One region of the Streptomyces sp. NPDC047886 genome, then DNA from elsewhere that is predicted to be linked to it. Evidence: riboswitches for the same ligand, from Rfam matches in the RefSeq annotation. Region 1 holds a riboswitch; each other region holds the start of a gene.
The links. Region 1 has a riboswitch for cobalamin ahead of ACGF5U_RS16770 (energy-coupling factor ABC transporter permease). Riboswitches for the same ligand answer to the same signal wherever they lie in the genome.

Region 1 (5,777 bases):
CGCGCCGCCCGGTCGAAGGCGCGGACGAACGCCGTCGCGCCGAGGCCCGCGAGCGACCGCCACGCCGCCGCCCGGCCGGCCAGCCCCAGCCGCGCCGCCTGCGCCTGCCGGATCCGGACGACGGCGTCCAGCAGCAGGAAGCTGATCCGGTACATGACGAGCGCGACGTCCACCACCGGCGCCGGCACCCCGGCCCGTACGAGCCGGGGCAGCAGGTCCGACACCGGCGTCGTGAACGCGAACAGCAGCACCCCCAGCGACGCCGCCGAGGTCCGCAGCAGCAACCGCCCGGCGTGCGCGGCGCCGTCCGGGGCCAGGGCGACGAACCCGCCGGGGCCGCCCACCTGGAACAGCAGCGGGATCGCGCCCGTCACACAGAACCCGAGCGGGATGCGCCACGCCCGCCACAGCCGCCGGGGCGCCACCCCGGCCGGCCCGAGCAGGACCGCGACGGCCGCCACCGCCACCAGGACGGCGCCCGGCCACGGCGGCAGCGCCACCGCGCACAGCGTCAGCCCCAGGCCGAGCACGGCCTTCTCGCACGGGTGGCGGCGGCGCCAGCGACTGCTGTGCGCCGCCACGTCGATGGGCAGCACCCGGCCTACTCCTCCGCCACGGGCCGGTCGGCGGCCTCGGCCGCGGTGCGCTCCGCCGCCTCGGCGCGGGCCCGCGCCTCGCCCTGCCGACGGCCCCGGCGCAGCCCGAAGTAGTAGGCCAGCACGCCCGCGCCCAGCGCGGCCTGGAGCGAGAACAGCGCCGACTCCACCTCGCCCGACGGGGGTTCGTACAGCGGCGTGAACCACGGTTCGTAGTCCGGCGCGTTCTCGGTGATCGCCGCCTCCGCCTGCGCGTCGGCGCCCGTGAACGGCTCCTCCTTGCCGTCGCCGAGCCCCAGGGCCAGCGGGAGCACGGCGAGCGCCGCGACGATCAGCAACAGCAGCGTGTTGATCCTGGCGTTACGGCTCATCGGACCTGGGCCTCCTTCTCGGCGCCGCCCCGGGGCAGCACCCCGAGCCGGACGAGCTCACCCCTGCTGGACTGCGTGAGGAGCCGCGTCACCAGCACGGTGAGCAGGCCCTCGCTGACCGCGAGCGGCAGCTGGGTCACCGCGAAGATGCCGCCGAACTTGCCGAGCGCGCCGACGAAGCCGCTGCTCGGGTCGGGAAAGGCCAGCGCCAGCTGCGCGCTCGTGACGCAGTACGTGGACAGGTCGGCGACGAACGCGCCCAGGAACACCGCCGGCATCAGGGACAGACCCGACCGCCGCGCCAGCCGGTAGACCCCGTACCCGGCCCACGGCCCCACGATCGCCATGGAGAACGCGTTCGCGCCGAGTGTCGTCAGCCCCCCGTGCGCCAGCAGCAGCGCCTGGAACAGCAGCGTGATCGTGCCGAGCACCGCCATGATCGGCGGCCGGAACAGGATCGCGCCCAGACCCGTACCGGTCGGATGCGAGCAACTGCCCGTCACCGACGGGATCTTCAGCGCGGACAGGACGAACGTGAAGGCGCCGGACGCGCCCAGCAGCAGCGTCGACTCCGGATTGGCCCTGACCTCCCGCGTCAGGGCCCGGACACCGTGGACGACGAAGGGAGCGGCCGCGACGCTCCAGGCGGCCGCGTGCAAGGGGGGCAGGTACCCCTCGGCTATATGCATGGGTTAGGAGACCCTCTCCAGCACCTCGTGGATGGACAACGCGCCCTGGCCGGTCTCCTGGCTGACGGGTCGTACCGCCCGGTCTCCGCCTTCCCGGACACCGAGGTCTCCCCCGGAGGTCCAGTGGCTTCCCCCAGAGCCTCCCGGGGGGATGGAGCCGGACTTCCCGATCACAGTGGCGAGGGCCGCACCGGTTCCACACCGGTTTCCCGTACACCAAGGCCCTGTGACATTAGTGGCATGACCAGCTACATCACAACCGCACCTGCTCATTCCTTGCGATAGCGGTACGCCTCCGACGCCGCGGCCTCCACCGCGTCCAGGTCGCCGCCGGCCGACGCCGTCACCACCGCCGCCACCGCCCCCTCCACGAACGGCGCGTCCACCAGCCGGGTCGCGGCGGGCAGATCGTCGCCCTCCGCCAGCAGCGCCTTCACCGTCAGCACGGCGCTGCCCAGGTCCACCAGGACCGCCACGCCCGCGCCGCCGTCCACCGCCCGCGCCGCCCGCGCGATCAGCTCGGCGCTGGTGCCGAGCCCGCCGTCCACGTCACCGCCCGCGGCCGCCACGGGCGCGGTCGTCCCGCCCCCGGCGAGACCCCGGGCCAGTGCGGCGACCGACGCGGCGACCTCGGCGCTGTGCGAGACGAGGACGACACCCACCGGCGCGCCCGCTCCGACGGACGTCATGCCGCCACCTCCGCGAGCGCGGCGAGCAGCAGCGCCGACGACGTCGCCCCCGGGTCCTGATGCCCGACGGACCGCTCACCGAGATAACTCGCCCTGCCCTTGCGGGCCCGCATCGGTACGGTCGCCACGGCACCCTCGCCGGCCGCCCGCGCGGCCGCCGCGAACGACACGTCCCCGAGCGCCGTGACGGCCGGCTCCAGCGCGTCCAGCATCGTCTTGTCCCCGGCCGTCGCCCCGCCGAGCTGCGCCACCGCCGCCACGCCCGCGCCGAGCGCCGCCGCCAGCTCGGCCCTGGTCGCCGACGGCGCGTCACCGAGCGCCTTGCCCGCCCGGCGCAGCAGCGTCCCGTACAGCGGCCCCGACGCCCCGCCCACGGTGGAGATCAACTGCCGTCCCGCCAGCGTCAGCACGGCGCCCGGCGTGTCCTGCGGCTCCTTCTCCAGGGCGGCCGCCACCGCCGCGAACCCGCGCCGCAGGTTCGCGCCGTGGTCAGCGTCGCCGATGGCGGCGTCCAGCTCCGTCAGCCGGTCGGCCTCGCGGTCCACGGCCGCCGCCATGGCGGCCATCCAGCGCCGGCAGAGTTCCGCGTCCAGCACGGCCGTCACCGCCCCCACCGCAGCGCGGGCGTCCGCACCGGCGCGTCCCACAACCGAAGCGTCTCCTCGTCCACCTGGCACAGGGTCACCGAACAGCCCGCCATGTCCAGCGACGTGACGTAGTTCCCGACGAGCGTCCTGGCCACCGCCACACCCCGCTCTCCCAGCACCCGCTGCACCTCGGCGTTGAACCCGTACAGCTCCAGCAGCGGGGTCGCCCCCATGCCGTTGACCAGGACCAGTACCGGCCCCTGCGGGTCGAGGTCGGCCAGTACGGCGTCCACCGCGAAGTCGGCGATCTCCCGAGCCGTCATCATCGGGCGCCGCTCCCGCCCCGGCTCGCCGTGGATGCCGACCCCGAGTTCCAGTTCGCCGGGCGGCAGGTCGAAGGTCGGGCTGCCCTTCGCGGGCGTCGTGCACGCGCCGAGGGCGACGCCGAAACTCCGCGAACCGGCGACGACCTGACGGGCGATCGCCTCGACCCGCGCCAGGGGAGCGCCCTCGTCGGCGGCCGCGCCCGCGATCTTCTCCACGAACAGGGTGGCGCCGGTACCCCGCCGCCCGGCCGTGTACAGACTGCCGGACACCGCCACGTCGTCGTCCACCAGCACCTTGGCGACCTGCACGCCCTCGTCCTCGGCGAGCTCGGCGGCCATGTCGAAGTTCAGGACGTCACCCGTGTAGTTCTTCACGATGAAGAGCACTCCCTCACCGCTGTCCACCGCGGCGGCCGCCCGCACCATCTGATCGGGCACGGGTGAGGTGAACACCTCACCGGGACAGGCCGCCGACAGCATCCCGGGCCCGACGAACCCGGCGTGCAGCGGCTCGTGCCCGGACCCGCCGCCGGAGACCAGCGCCACCTTCCCGGCGACCGGCGCGTCCCGCCGGACGACCACCCGGTTGTCCACGTCGACGGTCAGCTCGGGGTGCGCGGCCGCCATCCCGCGCAACGCGTCGGCGACGACGGTCTCGGGAACGTTGATGAGCATTCTCACCGGAATCTCCTCGCGACGGGTACCAGGTGTGCTGCTGGAGGCCATTCTTCACGCGTGACGCGCCGGATACTCCCGGGACGGGCCGCCCGGCGCGTTCCCGGCACCTTCCCGGCGGGGACACGGACCGCCCGATGCCCCGGATCCGCCCGGAGAACGGCGGACGGAAAGGGAATGGGGCCATGTGCGCCTGTTCACCCCCTGGGACCTCGACGTCTCGCCCCGGATGCGCGCCCACCTGCCCGGCGCGCCGCACGGCGGCGACTGCCCCACGGGCGCCGAACTCGCCGACCGGCTCCTCGACCCGGTCGCCGCCCTGCCCGCGCTCGCCGGACGCGTCAGGACCCGCACCCGCGTCGCGGGCGTCGCCCGCGCCGGGCTCCTCAAGCACGAGGAGATCGGCACCGAGACCCGGGCCGCCGCCCCCTTCACCCTCCTCCTCGACACCCCCGACGGCGAGGACACCGCCGAGGCGGACCTCGTCCTCGACTGCACCGGCACCTACGGCCGGCCCAACACCCTCGGCGACGGCGGCATCCCCGCCCCGGGCGAACGCGGACTCGGCCGCCGGGTCGTCCGCGCACTCCCCGCCGTGGACGGCCCCGGCCGCTGGGCCGGCACCGTCCTCCTCGTCGGCGCCGGAAAGTCGGCCCAGACCGCCGCCCGCGACCTCGCCGCACTCCCCGGCACCCGCGTGGTCTGGGCGGTCCGCTCCCCGGCGCCCGACTGGGGCGCCGTGCCGAACGACACGCTGCCCGGCCGCCAGGCACTGGTCGACTCCTCCCGCGCACTCGCCGCCGGCGCGCACCACCGCGTCACCGTCCACACCGGCACCCGGGTGCGCTCCCTGCCCCCGGACGGCCGGCGGATCCGCGCCCGCCTCGCCACCCCGTCCGGCCCCCACGAGGTCCTCGCCGACCATGTGGTCTCCCTCACCGGCTACACCGGCGACCCCACGCTCCACCGCCAGCTCCAGGTCCACGAGTGCTACGCCACCGGGGCGCCCATGAACCTGTCGGCGGCGCTCCTCGCGGCCGGCGGCACGGACTGCCTCGCCCAGCCGGTCTCCGGCATCGAGGGGCTCCGCACCCCGGAGAGCCACTTCTTCATCCTGGGCGCCAAGTCCTACGGGCGGCTCGCCACGTTCCTGCTGCGCACCGGCTACCGGCAGGTCGACGAGGTCGCCGCCGCGTACGGCACGGCCGGCACCCCGGCCGTACGGTGAGGAGGCCGGACCGGCAGCGCGGCCGCCCCGGTGCGGGGGCGGCGGGCACGCCCCCGTCAGGCTTCGCCGAGGCCCGCTTCCGGGCGGTGACGGACGGGGGCCGGCGGCCGCGTGTGGATGTACAGGTCCTGCCGTGCCGGGGGAGTGGCCCGGTGCCGGGGGAGCGGCAGCTCGTACTCCACGGGACGACGGTGGTCCGCCAGCTGGCGTTCCACGTTGTAGACGCTGCCGAACTTCCACAGCATCCGGGCGAAGTTGGTCTGCCCGCGCAGCAGGTTGCGTCCCAGCACCCCCATGGCGCCGATCGCCGTACGCAGTCCCAGGTGCTTGCGGTTCAGCACGGCCTGGGTGCGTACGAGCTCCCGGTAGAAGACCTCCAGGGGCAGCTTCGTCGGGACGACCGCGTGCTGGATGTCGAAGAGGCGGTAGTCGCGGGTCGTCAGCTGGCGGGCCTCGGTGTGCCAGATCTCCGTGCCCGGATACGGCGTCATGACCGTCAGGTGCACGATCTCGGGCACCGCCAGCGCGAACTCCCGGACGAGCCGGAAGCGCTCCTCGTCCCACGCCGGGTCCACGATCAGGTTGATCGCCACCATGATGCCCATCCGGCGGGCCA
Region 2 (5,777 bases), on a different contig from region 1:
GGGGCGTGGTCGGGGACGCCGAAGTCGACCACGACCCCGACCCGCTTGGTGCCGTCCTTGGCGGGCACGGTGCCGCAGACCGCGTCGAAGGAGGGCTGCTGGCGCGGTCGCGCCGCGTCCCCCGAGTCGGCGCTCACCGCGAACCGGTAGCCGTCGACCGTGCCGTCGGCCGGCCGTGCGGTCGCCGGGCCCTGCGTGGCGTAGCTCCAGGTGCCGTCCGTCCCGGACTGCCAGAACGACCAGTACCGGTATCCGGCCGCCTGCGCGGGGCCCGCCGCGAGCAGCAGCACAGCGGCGAGCCCGGCCAGCACGGCGGTCAGCCGGGTGGACACGGCGGTCGGCCGCGCGGCGCGCGTCGTGACGGGCGGCGGGCCGCCGGCCCGCCCGCGTACCGCAGCGGTCACGGCTGCCGGTTCTTGTTGCGGCCGCTGAGCAGGAAGCCGATGCCCATGCCGGCGACGAGGAAGATCCCGATCATCAGCCAGACGTTGATGCCCTCGTCCTCGCCCCGCTCCTCGTCCTTCTTCGGCTCGACGGCGGTCGGAGTGGCCTCCGGTGTCGACTCCGGCGTGGGGCCGGTCGCGTTGAGGCGCGCCACGAGGTCGACGCCGCCGAAGTCGCGGGGGTCGGCCTCCATCGCGTGCGCGGCGAAGATCAGCTGTGCGTACGCGGCGGGGCCGCCGTCCTTCGCCCAGGCGGCGGAGTTCCGGGTGAGCCACTTCAGGGCCCCGGCGGCCTTGTCGCCGTGCCCGGCCGCCGCCACGGCCACGACGGCGTCGGCGGTGTTGCCGATGTCGGGCTGCGGGGCGGTGGGGGACGCGGCGCCCGGCATGGGCGGCAGGTCGAGGTGGCCCTTCGCGGCCAGCACGGCCGCCAGGTGCGCGGCCCCGTTGCGGGCGGCCCGCTCGGCGCTCGGCTTGGCGGTGTCCTCGCAGGTCGGTGCCTGGTACGGCGTCACGCCCTTGGCGGGGACGCGCTTGCCGAGACCGGCGAGCACGGCGGCGGCGGTGGCGTCGTCGTTGGCGACGAGCGTGCCGTCCTGGGCGGGCTGGTAGGCGAAGGCGCCGGGGCCCGCCTTGGCGTCGCACGGCAGCGCGAACGTGAGGAGCGCGTCGTAGGGGTTCTTGCCGCTCGCCGAGCGCATGTCGCCGGGCTTGACGCCCACCACGGACAGGGCGCCGGTGACGAGGGACGTGGAGTTGGCGTCACTGGGGCCGCCCGGGTTGTAGCTCCAGCCGCCGTCCTTGTTCTGGGCGTTCTTCAGCCAGGAGGTGGCCGCGCGCATGGCCTTGGTGACGGGGTCGGTCTCGCCGTCCGCCGTCTCCGGCTTGTCGAGCCCGGCGAGTGCCTGGACGGCGACGGCGGTCGCGTTCGTGTCGAGCGGGGTCGTCGCGTCGCAGGGCTTGGCCGGGTCGGGGCGGTAGGAGGGGAAGCCGCCGCTCGCGCACTGCTGCCCGAGCAGCCAGTCCACGGACTTCTGGGCGGGCTTCACCTGGGTGAGCTTCTGCGCCACGAAGGCCAGCGACTGCCGCCACACACCGTCGTACGTGGGGTCCTTCGTGCCGTAGAGGCCGGAGGGGACGACGACGGGCGCGGGGCTCGGCGTCGGTGCGGCGTGGGCAGCGGGGGCGACGGCCGCGCCCCCGGTGAGCAGTACGGCGGTGGCCGCGGCGAGCGCCGCGGGGCCGCGGCGAGCGGTGGTCATGACGGGTGGCCCTCCTGTGGGGCCGGGGGCCGGGCACGCGAGGGCACCGGGCTCCGGCTCCGTATTCCTCGACGGTGCCGGCCACCGGGTGGCCCCCGGTGACACGAGCCGGTCACGCGCCCGTACGGGGCATTCCGGCTCGCCACCTGAGGTGGGTCACGGTTGCGGGTCAGCGCCGGATTTGCACCGGCTTCCCCCCGTACGGGCATGGACGACTCGCACACTCTACCGGCCCGTACTCCGGCCGGTGCGGGACGCCCGGCCCGCACTCGGCACCCGGTCGGCACTACCCCCCGGCTGTCTCCAGGCCACCCCCCGCGGTCCGTCCGGCCGCCCGCCCGGTGTCCCCGCGCGCCAGGTACGCGACCGGGTCGCTGCCCGGCACCGGCTCGGCGCGGCCGCGCTCGACCAGGTGCCGGATGTGGGCCTCGGCCTCCGCGACGGCGATGTTCCGCGAGCCGTACGGGATCCGGGCCCACGGCCGGTTCCACTCCATGCGCTCGGCGAGCTGCCAGGGTGTGCGGGGGGCGGAGAGCAGGCCGAGCAGGGCGGTGAGCCGGGCCTCGTGGTGGGCGAGCAGCTCCCGTACGCGGGCGGCGGCGCCGGTGAAGGCGTGCTGGTGCGCGGGGAGCACCTCGGCGGCCCCGAGGCGCCCGATCCGCTCCAGCGAGTCGAGGTAGTCCCCGAGGGGGTCGGTGGCGGTGGTGTCGTCGGGGTCCTCGTACAGACCGATGTGCGGGGAGATGCCGGGCAGGAGATGGTCCCCGGAGAAGAGCCGCCCGTGGCCGGGCAGCATGGCCGGGTGCTCCTCCTCCAGGTGCAGGCACACATGGCCGGGGGTGTGGCCGGGTGTCCATACGGCACGGAGTCTGCGGCCCGCGAGGTCGAGCCGCTCGCCGGGGACGATGTCCCGGTCGGGCAGGGCGGGGCGCAGGCCGGGCAGGGTGGCGGCGTCCGCGCCGGCCGCCAGCAGCGGCGCGGTGTGGTGTGCGGGGGCGCCGGCGGCGGTCAGCTTGGCGGCCAGGTAGGCGAGCCAGGTGCCGGGCGGTGCCGACCGGGTGCGGCGTACGACGGCGGTGTCGGCGGGGTGCATGGCGATCCACGCGCCGGACGCCTCCCGTACCTGGCCGGACAGGCCGTGGTGGTCGGGGTGGTGGTGGGTGATGACGACGCCGTGGACGTCCGCGACGGAGGTGCCGAGCGCGGTGAGCCCGGCGGCCAGGACGTCCCGGGAGCCGGGGTCGTCCCAGCCGGTGTCGATCAGGACCGGCCCGCGATCGGTGTCGAGGACGTGGACGAGGGTGTGGCCGAGGGGGTTGTCCGGGATGGGGACCGCGATGCTCCAGACGCCTCCGCCGTGCTCGGTCACCCGCGCCATGAGACCCCCTCGTCGCCACCGCCGTACGGTCGGCCATTGCCCACTATAACGAGAACTGGTATCAGTTCTGAAACAGCGTCAGAAACAGACTCGCAGAACTGACGCAGTATCAGAAGACGTGCCGGAAGACGGGTGGTCGACGATGACCGAGCTGGTCGAACACGGGGAACTGTTCATCGGCGGCAGGTGGACCGCCCCTCTGGGCGAGGCCGTCATCGAGGTGGTCTCGCCGCACACGGAGGAGGTCATCGGCCGGGTCCCGCACGCCTCCGAAGCGGATGTGGACCGGGCGGTCGCGGCCGCGCGCCGCGCCTTCGACGAGGGGCCCTGGCCCAGGATGCCGCTGGAGGAGCGGATCGCCGTCGTCACCCGCGTCAAGGACGCCGTCGCCGTGCGGCACGAGGAGATCGCCCGGTCGGTCAGCGCGCAGAACGGCTCACCGTACTCCTGGAGCGTCCTCGCGCAGGCGCTGGGCGCGATGATGGTGTGGGACGCGGCGATCACCGTCGCCCGGGACTTCCCGCACGAGGAACGGCGGTCCGGTGTCCTCGGGCCGATCCTGGTGCGCCGGGAGCCGGTCGGTGTCGTCGCGGCCGTCGTGCCGTGGAACGTGCCGCAGTTCACCGCCGCCGCGAAGCTCGGTCCCGCCCTGCTCGCGGGCTGCACCGCGATCCTCAAGCCGTCGCCCGAGACGCCGCTCGACGCGTACATCCTGGCCGCGATCGCCGAGGAGGCGGGCCTGCCGGAGGGCGTGCTGTCGATCCTGCCCGCCGACCGGGAGGTCAGCGAGTACCTGGTCGGGCACCCCGGCGTCGACAAGGTCTCCTTCACCGGGTCGGTCGCGGCGGGCCGCCGCGTCATGGAGGTCGCCTCCCGCAACCTCACCCGGGTCACCCTGGAGCTGGGCGGCAAGTCGGCGGCGGTGATCCTGCCGGACGCGGACCGCGAAGCGGCGGTCGCCGGGATCGTCCCGGCCGCGTGGATGAACAACGGCCAGGCGTGCGTGGCGCAGACCCGGATCCTCGCGCCGCGCGCCCGGTACGAGGAGTTCGCCGACGCGTTCGCGGCGGCGGCCGGAGCCCTGGTGGTCGGCGACCCGCTCGACCCGGCGACCCAGGTCGGCCCGCTCGTCGCCCGGCGCCAGCGGCAGCGCTCCCTCGACTACATCGGCATCGGCCAGAAGGAGGGCGCCAAGGTCCTCACCGGCGGCGGCCGCCCCGCCGGGCGGTCCACCGGCTGGTACGTGGAGCCGACGCTCTTCGGCGAGGTGCACAACGGGATGCGGATCGCCCGCGAGGAGATCTTCGGCCCGGTCGTCTGCCTCATCCCGTACGGCGACGAGGACGAGGCCCTGCGTATCGCGAACGACTCCGACTACGGCCTGAGCGGCAGTGTCTGGACGGCCGGCACCGAGGCGGGCGTCGCGCGCGGGATCGACTTCGCCCGGCGCGTGCGCACCGGCACCTTCAACGTCGACACCTTCAGCCTGGACATGCTGGGCCCGTTCGGCGGCTACAAGAACTCCGGCCTCGGCCGCGAGTTCGGCCCCGAGGGGTACGCCGAGTACCTGGAGCACAAGATGATCCACCTCCCGGCGGGCCACGGAGCCGAGTGATGGGCGACCGCTGGCACGTGGAGGTCGACCGCACGGTGTGCGTCGGCTCCGCCCAGTGCCTCCACCACGCCCCGGGCGCCTTCCGCCTCGACGCGGGCCGCCAGGCCCACCCCGTCGAGGCGGAGACCGACGCGGCCGAGGAGATCCTCACCGCCGCCGAGAGCTGCCCCGTGGAGGCCATCGCCCTGAAACTGCTGGGCAGCGGGGAGCCGATTTTCCCGTCGGAGGACTAGCGCACGACCACCGGTGCGATTTATCCTGTTTATAGGCCTACGAGACGAGTGAGGGAGTTCGACCGGAGTAGCCGACTCTGGCGAGACGCCGATGTAGCAGTCGGCATCCGCTGGTGCCGACGTCGACGGTCGGGCTGAGAGGCCGGAAGGACGTGGGGCCGAGAGGCCGTACGCCTGGAAGGCGACCCCCAGACACCTGATCCGGACAATACCGGCGAAGGGAACCCGCCTCGTAGGTCGTCGGCATGCGCGCCCAGGGGCGCGGGCCGCCCGAGGTCATACGGGCTGCCCCGAGTCGCGCGGACCGCCGCACGGCGCACGAACGCCCCGCATCGCACGAGCTGCCCCACGCCGCGCGAACTGCCTGCCCCACGTCAGCGGGCTGCCCACGCCGCGCGAGCTGCCTGCCCCACGTCATGCGGGCTGCCCCGAGTCGCGCGAACCGCCCTGTGTCGTAAGGGCTCTGGGGCCGTCGGCGTACGCGCCCCAGGCCGCGCGGGCGGTGGTGGGGCGCTCGTCAGTCCCGTTCCGCGCCCGGCGGCGCCGTCAGGTCGATCAGCCGGCAGACCGTCTCGATGTCGATCTTCACCTGGGCGATGGACGCCCGGCCGGACAGCCAGGTGATCAGGGCCGAGTGCCAGGTGTGCTCGATCACCCGGACCGCCGAGAGCTGCTCCGGGGTCGGGCGGTCGATGCCCGTCGCGTCCAGGATGATCGCCGTCGTCTGCCGCGAGACCGTGTCCACCTCGGGGCTGACGCTGCGGTCGGCGAAGGTCAGGGCCCGCACCATCGCGTCCGCGAGGTGCGGCTCGCGCTGGAGCGCCCGGAAGGCCCGCATCAGGGTCT
Region 3 (5,777 bases), on a different contig from region 1:
CCACTCGGAGAGCAGCTCGCTGACCATGACGGTGCGGCCGGGGGAGGTGGGCTGGATCTCCCGCGCCCAGGTGATGCAGCGGGTCACCGGAACCTGGCAGACCCACTACGACAGCCCCAAGTGGGGGCACTACTACTGGTTCTTCGGCGACACCGTCACCGGTCCCGCGAAGAACGGTACGGACGGGAAGAGCAACGCCGTGGTCGTGAAGACCCGCGCGATGACGGCCGCCGAGAAGCGGTCGTGCGGATCCGCGTCCGGCCAGGGAAGGGCCTTCCTGCGTTCCGGAGCCTAGGTTCCGGGAGGGGAAGGGGGCGGCACCCACCGTGGCGGCACTCCCCGTGGCGGCACCGCCCGTGCGGTGCCGCCCCCGGACCATCGCTCAGCCCTCCGGGTAGCGGCGGGGCGTCCAGGCCACCGTGCCGCCGTCGCCCCGCCGCACCGCCCGTGTCTGGGACGAGCCGATCAGCAGCAGGGTCCGCATGTCGATCTCCGCCGGGTCCAGCTCCGCCAGGGTGATCACCCGGACCGACTCCTCCGCGCCGCCCACGTCCCTCGCCACGACCACCGGCGTCCCGGGCGCCCGGTGCTCCAGGAGCAGTTCCCGCGCCTTGGCGACCTGCCACGTACGGCTGCGTGAACCGGGGTTGTAGAGCGCCAGCACCAGATCGGCGGCCGCCGCCGCGCGGAGGCGTTCCGCGATGACCTCCCACGGCTTGAGCCGGTCCGACAGGGAGATGGTGGCGTAGTCGTGGCCCAGCGGCGCACCCGCCTTCGCCGCCGCCGCGTTCGCCGCGGTGACCCCGGGGAGGACGCGGACCGGGACGTCCGCGTACTCCTCCTGCGACGCGACCTCCAGCACCGCCGTCGCCATGGCGAAGACACCCGGGTCGCCGCCCGACACCACCGCCACGCGCCGCCCGCGCCGCGCCAGGTCCAGCGCGAACTCCGCCCGCTCCGACTCCACCTTGTTGTCGGAGCCGTGCCGCTCCTGCCCCGGGCGCACCGGCACCCGGTCGAGGTAGGTGGTGTAGCCGACCAGGTCCGTCGCCGACGCCAGCGCGCCCCGTGTCTCGGGTGTGAGCCAGCGCGCGCCCGCCGGACCCGTGCCGACCACCAGGACCTCGCCCCGCCCGGACGGCTCGACCGGCGTGTCGATGCGGGACGGGAGCACCGCGACCGAGAAGTACGGCACCGATTCCGGGTCCACGCCCGACAGCGGCGCCGTGCGCTGGCCTTCCATGGTGGCCCGCTCGACGTAGTGCGCGTCCGCCAGCCGGCCCGTACGGTCCAGGGCGCGGCGCACCGTCGGGAACGTACGGCCCAGCTTCATCACCACCGCCGAGTCGGTGGCCGCGAGACGGGCCGTCAGCTCCTCCTCGGGCAGCGTGCCGGGGATGATCGTCAGGATCTCCTCGGCCTCCACCAGGGGCTTGCCGATCGTCGCCGCCGCCGCGCTGACCGAGGTGACGCCCGGGACGACCTCCGTGTCGTAACGGTGGGCCAGTCGCTTGTGCATGTGCTGGTACGAGCCGTAGAACAGCGGGTCGCCCTCGGCGAGCACCGCGACCGTCCGGCCCGCGTCCAGGTGCGCGGCCAGCCGCGCCGACGCCTCCTCGTAGAAGTCGTTCAGCGCGCCCCGGTACCCGCCCGGGTGGTCCGTGGTCTCCACGGTCAGCGGGTACATCAGGCGCTCTTCGACGTGGTCGTCACGGATGTGCTTCGCCGCGATGGAGCGCGCGATGGAACGGCCGTGCCGGGCGCAGTGGTACGCCACGACGTCCGCCTGCGCGATGACCTCCACCGCGCGGACCGTCATCAGCGACGGGTCGCCGGGGCCGAGCCCCACGCCGTACAGCTTGCCGGCCGCTGTTTCACGTGAAACCCGCGTGCTCATTCCGCCTCGCTCGCTATCGCGTTGATCGCCGCGGCGGCCATCGCGCTGCCGCCGCGCCTGCCCCGTACGACGATGTGGTCCAGCTTGAGCTCCGAGTCCGCCAGGGCGTCCTTCGACTCGGCCGCGCCGATGAAGCCCACTGGGATGCCGAGGACGGCGGCCGGGCGGGGCGCGCCCTTGGCGATCATCTCCAGCAGATGGAAGAGCGCGGTGGGCGCGTTGCCGATGGCGACGACCGAGCCCTCCAGCCGGTCCCGCCACAGCTCCAGGGCGGCGGCGCTGCGGGTCGTGCCCAGCTCGGCCGCGAGACCCGGGACCGACGGGTCCGACAGGGTGCAGATCACGTCGTTGTCGGCGGGCAGCCGCTTGCGCGTGACACCGCTCGCCACCATCTGCGCGTCGCACAGGATCGGGGCACCGGCCCGCAGCGCCGCGCGGGCACGGGACACCACCCGCGGGGTGTAGGCGAGGTCGCGGACCAGGTCGACCATGCCGCACGCGTGGATCATCCGCACGGCGACCTGGCTGACGTCGGCGGGCAGTCCCGCGAGATCCGCCTCGGCGCGGATCGTGGCAAAGGAGCGGCGGTAGATCTCCGCGCCGTCCTTCTCGTAGTCGAACACTCTGCTTCCGCTCATCTCTGTGCCTGTGCCTGCCCATGTGGCTGTGGCTGTGGCGTGGGCTGTGCCTGTGTGGGAGTGGGGGTGTGTCATGCGGTGGCGGTGCTTCCGGTGCTTCCAGTGCTGCCGGTGGTGCGTACCGTGATGTCGTACGTGCCGTCGGCGGTGGCCAGGACGTCCACCCAGTCGCCCTGCGGATGGCCGCAGCGGCGGGCGCAGCCCGACCAGTGGACGGGCAGCCCGTGCTCCAGCGGGCGCGCGTCCTCCCGTACGTCGGCCAGGGCCTTGCCGCAGCCCGGCCGCCCCGTACAGGCGCTGACCCCGAGCCACGGCGAGCCGGTACGGGTGAGGAAACCCGCCTCGTCCAGTTCGGCCAGCCGTGCCCCGGCCGCCGCCCGGTCCGCGAACCCGGGCAGGACGAAGCCGCGCCAGGGCGTCACCCGCACCTCGTCGTCCGGCGCGGGCAGCAGCGCCCGCGCCTGGGCGGTGGTGACCCGCCCCAGGGGCGCGACGACCGACACGGCCCGGTCGGCGATGACGCCGGGCTCGGGCGGGGCGCCCACGGGAAGCGTGCCCGGCGCGGTGGCCTCGGCCGCCACGCCCGCGCGCTCCAGGTACTCCGTCACGTTCACCTCGATGGACTGCCCCGCCGGCAGCTCCGCCATCCGCCAGGCGCCGTTTCCGGCCTCCCGGGCGGCCGCGAGGAACGCCTCGGCGGCGGCGAGCGCGGCCCTCGGGGCGTCGGCCCCGGACACCCGCCACGACCGGGCCCGGTCCGCGCCCCCGATCCGTACCAGAGCGCGGCCGTCCGGCTCTGCGAGCAACGTCACATCGCCGCCCAGGCCGGCCACGTCACCGCGCCCGTCGTCCACGGCGAACAGGAAGCGCCCTGACAGCGCCGTCGTCCACGCCTCGGCGCACAGCAGCGCGTCCAGCTCGCGCGCCCACACGTGCGCGTCCCCGTACGCCCGTCCGTCGATTCCGGCGAGCGGCGAGACGACCATGTTCCGGATCCGCTCGTGTGCCGCCGACGGCAGGAGACCGGCCTCGTCGAGGAGTTCGGCGAGGGCGGTGCCGCAGTCGTCGGGCAGCCCGCGCAGGTCGATGTTGCCGCGCGAGGTGATGCCGAGGCCGCCGTCGCCGAGCCGGTCGGCCGCGTCGGCCAGCACGGAGAGTTGACGTCCCGTCAGTACGCCGGTGGGCAGGCGGAGCCGGGCCAGTCCGCCGTCGTCCGCGCTGTGCAGCCGCAGTGCGCCGGGGCAGGCGTCACCCCGTTCCCGGACTTGGCCCCGGACTCGGTCCCGGACGAGGCCCCGGACTTGGCCCCGGACTTGGTCCCGGACTTGGCCCCGGACGTGGTCCTGCCCGGCGGCCCGCTCCGGTGCCCGCGTGGAGGTCCGCACAGGGGCCTGTGCGGGGGCCTGTGCTGGAGCCTGTGCTGGGGTCCGTACGGCGTCCGGTATGCGGGATTCGCCCCCGTCCGGGGGTGTTGTCGGTGTGGGCGGCATGGCGGCGAGCATACGCGCAGCCTCTACTATGCAGACGGCACAGGGTCCCAGGACCCTAGGGAGGAAGCCCGGTGAGAATCCGGCGCGGTCCCGCCACTGTGAACCGGACCCCACGGCCCGGTGAGCCAGGAACTCCCGCCGTCCTCACGACCACCCGGGGCGCGGACACCCCGAGGAAGGCCAGGCACGCGCATGATCCTGCTCCTGTCGCACTCCGACACCGACCTGCTGAGCGCCCGCGCGGCCGACGGCCCCGTCGCCTACCGGTTCGCCAACCCCTCCCGGCTCTCCCCGGACGAGCTGCCCACCCTCCTCGACGGCGTCGACCTCGTCGTCGTACGCCTCCTCGGCGGACTGCGGGCCTGGGAGGAGGGCCTCGACCTGCTGCTGGCGCAGGACCGGCCCGTCGTCGTGCTCACCGGCGAACAGGCCCCCGACGCCCAGCTGATGGCGGCCTCCACCGTCCCCATCGGCGTCGCCACCGAGGCGCACGCCTACCTCGCGCACGGCGGACCGGACAATCTGGCCCAGCTCGCCCGATTCCTGTCCGACACGGTCCTGTTGACCGGCCACGGCTTCGAGCCGCCCGCCGCCGCCCCCACCTGGGGTCCGCTGGAGCGCGAGCCGAGGAACACCGACGGCCCCACCGTCGCCGTGCTCTACTACCGCGCCCACCACATGAGCGGCAACACCGCGTTCGTCGGCGCCCTCTGCGACGCCGTCGAGGACGCGGGCGGCCGGGCCCTCCCCCTGTACGTGGCATCCCTGCGCGCCCCCGAACCCGAACTCCTCGACCGGCTGCGCGGCGCCGACGCGATCGTCACCACCGTCCTCGCGGCCGGCGGCACCAAGCCCGCCGCAGCCCAGGCCGGCGGCGACGAGGACGCCTGGGACGCCGGCGCGCTCGCCCGGCTCGACGTGCCCGTCCTGCAGGCCCTGTGCCTGACCGGGCCGCGCAGCGCCTGGGAGGAGAACGACGAGGGCCTGTCCCCGCTCGACGCGGCCAGCCAGGTCGCCGTCCCCGAGTTCGACGGCCGCCTCATCACCGTCCCGTTCTCCTTCAAGGAGATCGACGAGGACGGGCTGCCCGCCTACGTCGCCGACGCCGAACGCGCCGCGCGCGTCGCCGGGATCGCCGTACGCCACGCCCGGCTCCGCCACATCCCCAACGCGGACAAGCGCCTCGCCCTGGTCCTCTCCGCGTACCCGACCAAGCACTCCCGCATCGGCAACGCGGTCGGCCTCGACACGCCCGCGTCCGCCGTGGCGCTGCTGCGGCGGCTCCGCGAGGAGGGCTACGACTTCGGGCCCGTGGAGGACATCCCGGGTCTCGTGTCGGGCGACGGCGACGAGCTGATCCGCGCCCTCATCGAGGTCGGCGGCCACGACCAGGACTGGCTCACCGAGGAACAGCTCGCCCGCAACCCCGTCCGCATCCCCGCCGCCGACTACAAGCGCTGGTACGCCACGCTCCCGGCGGAGCTCCGCGCACACGTCGAGGAGCACTGGGGGCCCGCGCCCGGCGAGATGTTCCTCGACCGGTCCCGCACCGCCGAAGGCGACCCGGAAGGCGACATCGTGCTCGCGGCGCTGCGCCGCGGGAACCTGCTGATCCTCATCCAGCCGCCGCGCGGCTTCGGCGAGAACCCGATCGCGATCTACCACGACCCGGACCTGCCGCCGTCCCACCACTACCTGGCCGCCTACCGCTGGATCGCCGCCCGCGCGGAGGACGGCGGGTTCGGCGCCGAC

Region 2: linked by a shared signal. The riboswitch ahead of ACGF5U_RS02750 (prenyltransferase/squalene oxidase repeat-containing protein) and the one ahead of ACGF5U_RS16770 (energy-coupling factor ABC transporter permease) in region 1 are both predicted to bind cobalamin.
Region 3: linked by a shared signal. The riboswitch ahead of cobN (cobaltochelatase subunit CobN) and the one ahead of ACGF5U_RS16770 (energy-coupling factor ABC transporter permease) in region 1 are both predicted to bind cobalamin.

What each region holds. Positions count from the first base shown of each region.
Region 1 is NZ_JBIDCF010000004.1:399,392-405,168, forward strand. Features, by position in the region: gene cbiQ (cobalt ECF transporter T component CbiQ) at 1-596, opposite strand, end outside; gene ACGF5U_RS16765 (energy-coupling factor ABC transporter substrate-binding protein) at 602-967, opposite strand; gene ACGF5U_RS16770 (energy-coupling factor ABC transporter permease) at 964-1,656, opposite strand; cobalamin riboswitch at 1,686-1,920, opposite strand; gene ACGF5U_RS16775 (PTS-dependent dihydroxyacetone kinase phosphotransferase subunit DhaM) at 1,926-2,345, opposite strand; gene dhaL (dihydroxyacetone kinase subunit DhaL) at 2,342-2,941, opposite strand; gene dhaK (dihydroxyacetone kinase subunit DhaK) at 2,947-3,939, opposite strand; gene ACGF5U_RS16790 (hypothetical protein) at 4,121-5,161, shown strand; gene hpnR (hopanoid C-3 methylase HpnR) at 5,218-5,777, opposite strand, start outside.
Region 2 is NZ_JBIDCF010000001.1:614,889-620,665, reverse strand. Features, by position in the region: gene ACGF5U_RS02755 (SCO2322 family protein) at 1-404, opposite strand, end outside; gene ACGF5U_RS02750 (prenyltransferase/squalene oxidase repeat-containing protein) at 401-1,705, opposite strand; cobalamin riboswitch at 1,813-1,942, opposite strand; gene ACGF5U_RS02745 (MBL fold metallo-hydrolase) at 1,992-3,083, opposite strand; gene ACGF5U_RS02740 (aldehyde dehydrogenase) at 3,226-4,698, shown strand; gene ACGF5U_RS02735 (ferredoxin) at 4,698-4,931, shown strand; gene ACGF5U_RS02730 (TetR family transcriptional regulator) at 5,449-5,777, opposite strand, start outside.
Region 3 is NZ_JBIDCF010000003.1:334,528-340,304, reverse strand. Features, by position in the region: gene ACGF5U_RS13120 (hypothetical protein) at 1-295, shown strand, start outside; gene ACGF5U_RS13115 (precorrin-2 C(20)-methyltransferase) at 383-1,897, opposite strand; gene ACGF5U_RS13110 (precorrin-8X methylmutase) at 1,894-2,535, opposite strand; gene ACGF5U_RS13105 (cobalamin biosynthesis protein CobG) at 2,607-3,920, opposite strand; cobalamin riboswitch at 4,050-4,179, shown strand; gene cobN (cobaltochelatase subunit CobN) at 4,218-5,777, shown strand, end outside.